2 regions of the Ahrensia sp. 13_GOM-1096m genome follow, and region 1 is predicted to be linked to the other one. Evidence: predicted binding sites of a transcription regulator. Region 1 holds the regulator's gene; the other holds the start of a gene.

Region 1 (4,325 bases):
GGGCACAGCATTTCTATTCATTCCTGTCACCATGATTATTGGCGTGACAATCTATATGGCGCTGCCGGTTGAACCTGCCGTTCACAACATACCCGCCGCGCTATTTGTTTTTGCCGCTTTGCGAATTGCGCTGCGCCATGCGCCAATCTTAATGCGTTTTGCCATGAATGCCGCGCTTATCATTTTATGCGCAATGGGTTTGATGCAGTTGCGAACGCATGTGCTGGCAACGCCTATGCTGGGTTCAGAAGTTTCAACGCGTATTACAGGTCAAATCAGGGCAATTGAAAACCGGCCCAACGGATCGGTGCGTTACACAATTGATTTGACCAAAACAGAGCGGCCAAAGCTGCGCTACGCACCAGAGCGCATACGTCTAACCGCAAGAAAACCGCTCCAAAAAGCGCAAATCGGAGAAGGAATTCATGGATATGCGCGCCTGCGCCCGCCATCCGGTGCCGTCAGACCTCAGGGCTATGATTTTGCGTATTACAATTATTTTAGCGGCATTGGCGCCAATGGTTTCTTTTTAGGACAGCCCAAAACAAACGATCTGGGCGCGCAATATACCAAAAACACTCCCATATTGTTGGTTGAGCGTGCCCGTTACTGGTTGGCGAACAGAATAAGGGGCGACAATAAAAGTGCGGTGAGTGCCGTTTCTGCTGCGCTCATCACAGGCGATAAAGCTGCAATTCCTGAAGAGACGAATGAAGTGTTGCGCATATCAGGCTTGGCGCACATTCTTTCCATCTCTGGCCTGCATATGGCTTTGGTTGCAGGCACCGTGATGTTTGCTTTGCGCGCGGCTTTCGCAGTTTCTCCCAATTGGTCAGCAAGCCGGCCAACCAAGAAATACGCAGCAATTGCCGGTTTTAGCGCAATTATTATCTATCTGTTTCTGGCCGGTGCAAGCGTCGCCACGCAGCGATCTTTTATCATGCTGGCTGTGATGTTGGGCGCACTATTGTCTGACAGGTCGGCCCTCACAATGCGCAATCTGGCAATTGCCGCAATCATTGTGATTCTTATCGCGCCGGAAGCTGTGCTGGGGCCAAGCTTTCAGATGTCATTTGCAGCAACATTGGCTTTGATAGGCGTTTATGCCTGGTGGACAAGCCACCGAGCAGGCAGGGAATTTGTTGAGAGCCAAAGCGTGGCCGCAAACATAACGCGTACATCAGCAGGATTTTTAACGGGTTTATCTGTGACATCTATGGTTGCAGGCACTGCGACGGGGATATTTGCAGCATATCATTTTCAGCGCATTGCCATGCTTGGATTGCTGGGAAACCTATTGGCCATGCCGATTGTGTCTTTAATCACAATGCCGCTTGCCATTATTGCCACATTGCTCATTCCATTTGGGCTGGATGGTTATGTTTATAGGGCGATGAACTGGTCTGTAAAAATTGTCATCGAAATCGCCCAAATAGTCTCCGACATCACACCGGATGGTTCTACCGGCGCATTGTCGCCAGCAGCTCTCATTTGGTTGAGCGCGACAATTCTGATTATCTGTTTGTTGCGTTCGCAGCTTCGATATTTGGGGCTATTGTGCCTGATACCGGCCTATATGGCACAATCAACGCTTGAAATACCGCAGCTGATTATTTCTGAGGACGCAAAACAAGTTGCAATCATTGATGAAGAAGGCGGAGCGTTAAAGGTAAACCGTAAACGCCCCAGCGCATTTATTATAGAGCAATGGCAAGCCGCCTATAAAGCAAAAACACTAAAACTGCCGGATAAAGGCGAAGGCAGCTTTATGTGCCAAAGCAAGCAAAGATGCGATTATGAAGGGCAGGTCAATGGCCACGGCTACACTGTAACCTATCTCACTGAGGCACCGAATAAGGCGCAATGGGCATCGGTCTGCAGGCAAGAGGGCATTATAATCGCCGCATTCGCACCCTTTACAGCGACATGTAAAAACCAGCAGAGTATTATCATCACAGCACAGCAATTAGCACTCAACGGCAGTGCCGAGATATATATCCTTAAACCCCATGAAACGGATAATAATAAGCTGCGATATCAAACGGTCTTTGCACAAGGAGATGCGGCGCGTCCTTGGCAGTCACACCGCAAATATTCACGTTCAGCCCGAAATCTCGGGCCTTATCAACGCGATTAATCAGTAATTACGTACCAAACCAACCAAGCGGCCTTGAACCTGAACACGGTCCGGCCCAAAAATACGTGTTTCATAGGCAGGGTTGGCAGCTTCCAAGGCAATGGATGCACCTTTGCGGCGGAAGCGCTTCAACGTTGCTTCTTCATCATCAACCAGAGCCACAACAATATCGCCCATATTGGCAACATCAGTGCGGCGAATAATGACTGTATCACCATCCAGAATACCGGCATTGATCATGGAATCGCCTTCCACCTCAAGCGCGTAATGCTCGCCCTTGCCAATCATATCCGGTGGCATCTGAATAGAACGTGTTTGGTGCTGAATAGCAGAAATGGGAACACCAGCAGCAATTTTACCCATCATAGGGATGCCGACACTATCATCATTGCTGGCACCATTAAAATGCGCTGGCGATGATTTGACTGGGGTCGGGGCCTTGCCTTTACTGCCTTCAATAACGCTGGGTGAAAATGCTTGGCGTGCGCCATTACCGGGCATCATAGCATCTGGCAGTTTTATAACTTCCAATGCACGGGCACGGTTGGGCAGGCGGCGAATAAAACCGCGTTCCTCAAGAGCCGTAATCAAGCGGTGAATACCGGATTTTGATGCCAGATCCAACGCCTCCTTCATCTCATCAAAGGAAGGCGGAACACCGGTCTCCTTCAGTCGTTCATTAATGAAGACGAGAAGATCAAGTTGCTTACGTGTCAGCATGGCGGTTTCCAGAATCAATAAAACAAATCAAGAACATCTATACGTGTTCTATTTGTGTTCTGCAACCAGTAAGATTTAGTTGAGGCTCATTTGATGACAGGGCAAGTCCTGTGAAAGGAACAATATCTTTTTAAAATCATACATTTGTGAAACTGATTACGCACTTTCGCGCACAACCAAACGCCCCATAAAAGTTTTATCGAGCTGAGAATTTTCTGAACTCTCCAAAACATCAACGAGATAGTTGGCCATATCCATCAATGGTTGGCGGTACGTTGTGAGACGGTAATTCGGGCTCTCGCATTGAGGCACATCATCAAAACCAATCACAGCAATATCATCGGGAACCCGAAGTCCTAAGCGGTGCCGAATGGCATCAATAGCACCAAGGGCAAGCGCATCGTTTTCGCACACAATGATATCGGGCCGTTCATTTTCCGGCTTGTTAGATAATGTTTCAGAGATGATATCAGCGGCAAGGATAGAGTCATATGCAGGAACAGCAACACTATCGCAGGTGACGCCAAACTCTTTGGCCCAAAAATCCAAAAAAGTTTCTTTTCGAGATAGATGTGCAGAGTTCGTGCGAGGACCTGCGAGATAGAAGGGCGTCTTATAGCCTCGATCACGGACATATTCAGCAATTTCTAGCGTGGCCGCGCGGTCATCGACCGATATTGAGATCGTGTCTTTGTTTTCAGAAGAGCGCGCAAAGATAATGAGTTTTTTGAAATGCTGCGCTTTGTGAGCCGCCTCTAAAACCTCGTCATCAAACTGGATACCGATAAGGATCGTTGCATCGACGCGGCGGCGGCGCGCATTCATAAGTGCGGGCTCTGCATCATCTCGGTCCAAGGTGTTAACCAGCATCATATCCCAGCCACGGCCGCGCAACACACGGGTGAGGCGCTCAAGCATGACCAATTTATGTGGGTTTGCAAAATCATCAATTAGGATTGCGACAAGATTGGAATGATCGGACGCAAGCGAAGCAGCTCTAAGGTCTGGAACGTAGCCTAATGTCTCGGCAGCTAAGAGAACCTTCGCTCGTGCTGCCGCTGATATTGAAGCATCTTTTTTAAAAGCGCGATTCACGGTCCACCGTGACACACCAGCGGCGGTCGCAACATCATCAGCGGTAACATACCCAGTCGAAGGCGACGATTTCAAACCAATAACTCCATTTTCCGATTTCATGTGTCTACGTCGAAATGACCATTTTTCATAGTGTTTTCATAATTATAGCAACGCTACCAATTCAAGCTACCACAGTATTTTGCACACGTGTGCAAAAATATCTTGCACACGTGTGCAAAATGCTTATAGATTTAACTAAGGCGGCATAACAGCTGCAAAATGGGAGGTTTGAATGCTTAAGGTCGGTTTACTTGGAGCTGGACGAATTGGTCAGGTTCACGCAGTCAATATCACGGGAAACGCGCGTTCAACTTTAGTTGCGGTTGCCGAT
Region 2 (4,325 bases), on a different contig from region 1:
AGGCCAATGGATGGTTCATCAAGAACATAAAGAACACCGGTAAGGCCCGAACCAATTTGAGAGGCAAGGCGAATACGCTGACTTTCGCCGCCTGAAAGCGACCCAGAGCCACGCGATAGCGTTAAATAATCAAGTCCAACATCGACAAGAAACTTCAAGCGGTCACGAATTTCTTTCAAAATTCGGCCAGCAATCTCCATTTGTTTGTCGGTCAGGTTATTGGGAAGTTCGCCGAACCAATCATTGGCCGCGCGAATTGACATTTCAGCGACTTGGCTAATGTGCAGCTTATTGATTTTGACCGAAAGAGCTTCTTCCTTAAGCCGGTAGCCATTACAATGAGAGCAAGGATTGCGCGACATGTAGCGTTCAATTTCTTCGCGCATCCATGCAGAATCTGTTTCGCGCCAGCGGCGTTCCAAGCTTGGTATCACGCCTTCAAATGGTTTGCGGGTTTTGTAAGTGCGCAGCCCGTCATCATAAGCAAAGTCAATATTTTGTGTGCCAGTGCCGTAGAGCACAGCATCTTTGCTTTCTTGGGATAAATCATCCCACACATCGTTCATTTTAAAGCCGTATAATTTGCCGACCGCTTGCAATGTTTGTGCGTAATAAGGTGAAGGATTTGTGGATTTTGACCAAGGGGCAATCGCGCCCTTGTGCAAGCTTAGGCTTGAATTGGGCACAACCATGCCCGGATCAACACCTTGTTCGGTGCCCAAACCGTCACAATGCGAACAAGCGCCAAAGGGGTTGTTGAACGAAAATAAGCGCGGCTCGATTTCCGGTATTGTAAAGCCAGACACAGGGCAGGCGAATTTTTCGGAGAAAACCAGCCGTTCATGGGTGTCGTTTGCGGATTTGTTTTTGGCTTCTTTTTTCGTTTCGCTATCAGGAAGCGGTTTGTCGGCAAATTCTGCAATTGCCATGCCTTCTGTCAGGCTAAGGCACTGCTCCAAAGAATCGGCCAGTCGTGACTGCATGTCTTCGCGCACAACGATGCGATCAACAACAACATCAATGTCGTGCTTATATTTCTTATCAAGGGTAGGGGCGTCAGCTAATTCATAGAATTCGCCATCGATTTTGACGCGCTGATAGCCTTTTTTCATCAGCTCTGCGAGTTCCTTCTTATACTCGCCTTTGCGGCCGCGAACGATAGGCGCAAGTATAAAGAGCCTTGTGTCTTCTTCGAGCGCCAAAACCCGATCAACCATTTGACTAACGGTTTGGCTTTCAATCGGTAATCCGGTTGCAGGAGAATAAGGAATGCCAACACGCGCAAACAGCAAGCGCATATAGTCATAAATCTCTGTCACCGTGCCAACCGTTGAGCGCGGGTTTTTCGATGTTGTTTTTTGCTCAATGGAAATTGCAGGCGACAATCCATCAATTTGATCAACATCCGGCTTTTGCATCATCTCCAAGAACTGGCGCGCATAAGCGGACAAACTCTCTACATAGCGGCGTTGGCCTTCTGCATAGATTGTATCAAAAGCGAGTGATGATTTGCCGGAGCCTGAAAGGCCGGTGATGACGATCAATTTATCACGGGGTAAATCAACGTCGATATTTTTGAGATTGTGCTCGCGTGCACCACGTACGGAAATATATTTGCTGTCGGCCATCTTATAATCGCTGTTGTTGCTTCGATGAAGTCGAATTCACCCACCATGTAGGCCGTATTGCTGGCGTGTCGAGGTCGATGAAGTGAATCTTGACAGATTCGCTTCGCTTCAATAGAACAAAAATAGAACGTATGAAAGTCTGTGGACAGATTACATGTCACTGTTTTGCATCTATTCGATGCTTTAGTGTGTTTAGAAAGAATTCGAGTAGGAGTTTCTGCAATGGCAGGCAGCGTGAATAAAGTTATTTTGGTTGGAAATCTGGGCGCTGATCCAGATGTTAAACGCATGTCGAGTGGTGACCCTGTGGTCAACCTTTCGGTGGCAACGTCTGAATCATGGCGTGATAAGGCTTCTGGTGAGCGTAAAGAGCGCACCGAATGGCACCGTGTCGTCATTTTCAATGATCAGCTGGCAAAAGTTGCCGAGCAATATTTGAAAAAAGGCGCGAAGGTTTATCTTGAAGGCGCTTTGCAAACCCGCAAATGGCAGGATCAAAACGGTCAAGATAAATACACGACCGAGATTGTGCTTCAGCGTTATCGCGGCGAGTTGCAAATGCTTGACGGGCGCAATGAGCGTGATGGCGGCGGTTACCAAGGCGGTCAATCAGGTGGCGGCCAACAGCGTAATGTTTCGAATGATAGCGGCTATGGCGGCGGCAATCAGGGTGGCAACCAAGGCGGCCAATCATCTGGCGGCGGCGATTTTTCTAGGGATATGGATGACGAAATTCCGTTCTAGAATCAAACCTAGAAATGAAATTGACGTGCGCGCGGGAGGGTTTTCTCTTCCGCGCGATGCCGGTTTGCACTCGCGTGATTTGGTCGTCGGTGTCGCTCTTGCTGCGCTGGGATTAATATTACTCGCGGGGCAAGCGATTGCTGGGCAGGCCGATATTGTTGGTGTTGATGCATCACAAAGCTCAGATAAATCTTGGCGATTTAGTGTGACTGTCAAACATGATGATGCCGGATGGGATCATTACGCCGATAAATGGGCGGTGTTTGCACCAGATGGAACGATGCTTGGCGAGCGTGTGCTTGCGCATCCCCATGATAATGAACAGCCATTTACACGCTCAAAGAGCGGTATCCTCATTGATGAGGCTATTAATGTCGTCACTGTCAAAGCACATGATAAGGTTCATGGCTGGGGCAGCGATGCTCTCACTTATGAGTTGAAGCGATAGGGCTGTTTAGCTTGCCACAATCGCTTTAATGCCATCGGCAACAAACTGTACTGCTAGCGCAGACAGGATCACCCCCAAAAGGCGTGTGAGTACCGAGCGGCCTGTTTCACCAAGCAATTTGTCTACCTTTTCCGCCACAAGAAAAACGAAATAGGTCACAAGAATTATCAGGCCGATAATTAAAATAAGGCCTGCGCGTAAGGCGGGTGAGGAAAAATCGTTCGATAATAGAATGCCAGCTGAAATTGCACCCGGTCCTGCCAGAAGCGGAATAGCAAGCGGAAACACGGCAACAGAGCGCACCTGATCGGCCGTAATCGCCTTTTGAGCGGTTTCTTCATGCCGTTCCTGTCGTTTCTCGAAAATCATTTCAAACGCAATCCAGAACAGCAGCAGACCGCCAGCGACGCGGAATGCAGGAAGCGTAATGCCGAAAAGTGTTAGAATGCCAGATCCAGCAACGACAAATACAACCAATATGCCAAACCCCATAAGACATGCGCGCATGGCCACTTGTTTGCGCTGTGCGGTGTCCATGCCGCCTGTTACAGCTAGAAATAAGGGCGCTAGGCCTGCTGGGTCGATCGTAACAAGCAATGTCACGACAGCATTTACAATTAGGTCTAAGTTCATAGCGGGCCTATAGTCAGCGGAATCTTGATGCGTCGAATTTATAGTCGACAGCTATGTGTATCGACAAATCTGGTGAAATTCTACCGCTCAAGCAAAATCGTCTAAATAATCCGGCATCAGATTGTTTGATAAGGTCGGCGATAGAGCCATTTACCTGCTGTTTAACCGCGAGTTTGGTCCAACATTGCTTTAGAAAGAGCATTTAAGCAGCGTGACTGTCATCCATCGTGCGAGATGACGTGTTGAATGGTGGATAAATGCCCGTAAACCTTGGATGTTTGGTGTAAACGGGCTAACCTTACTCAATTGATTCTGAATTGAAAGTGGCTAGTTTTGAACGACAAAACACCGATCGATGGCAACGGCGGAAATTCCGGCATTGAACCTATCTCTATTATAGAGGAAATGCAGCGCTCCTATCTCGATTATGCGATGAGCGTAATCGTGTCTCGTGCGCTTCCCGATGTGCGCGATGGCTTGAAGCCTGTCCACCGCCGTATTCTCTATGCAATGCATGACAGTGGTTATCACTGGAACCGCAAATATGTGAAATCGTCGAAAATCGTCGGTGACGTGATGGGTAACTTTCACCCCCATGGCGACAGTGCGATTTACGATTCGCTCGTGCGTATGGCGCAGGATTGGTCTTTGCGTGTGCCGCTTGTCGATGGGCAGGGTAACTTTGGTTCGATTGACGGCGATCCACCTGCTGCGATGCGTTACACAGAATCGCGGCTTCAAAAGGTTGCGCATGAGCTACTTGAAGATATCGACAAGGATACTGTCGATTTTCAAGATAACTATGATGGCTCACGTGAAGAGCCTAAGGTTTTGCCTGCGCGCTTTCCAAATCTGTTGGTCAATGGTTCTGG

Evidence for each region. The regulator LexA, encoded in region 1, represses DNA repair genes until DNA is damaged. The targets are predictions, from matches to a motif close to TGTTCNNNNTGTGTTCNG.
Region 2: uvrA (excinuclease ABC subunit UvrA) is a predicted target of LexA. The motif match lies at 1,741-1,758, and genes of this name have one in related genera.

Annotation. Positions count from the first base shown of each region.
Region 1 is NZ_JIAX01000009.1:57,395-61,719, reverse strand. It holds gene N530_RS17395 (ComEC/Rec2 family competence protein) at 1-2,137, shown strand, start outside; gene lexA (transcriptional repressor LexA) at 2,138-2,857, opposite strand; gene N530_RS0104145 (LacI family DNA-binding transcriptional regulator) at 3,014-4,054, opposite strand; gene iolG (inositol 2-dehydrogenase) at 4,227-4,325, shown strand, end outside.
Region 2 is NZ_KK211156.1:635,205-639,529, forward strand. It holds gene uvrA (excinuclease ABC subunit UvrA) at 1-1,628, opposite strand, end outside; gene ssb (single-stranded DNA-binding protein) at 1,851-2,372, shown strand; gene N530_RS0116890 (hypothetical protein) at 2,353-2,820, shown strand; gene N530_RS0116895 (MarC family protein) at 2,827-3,453, opposite strand; gene gyrA (DNA gyrase subunit A) at 3,787-4,325, shown strand, end outside.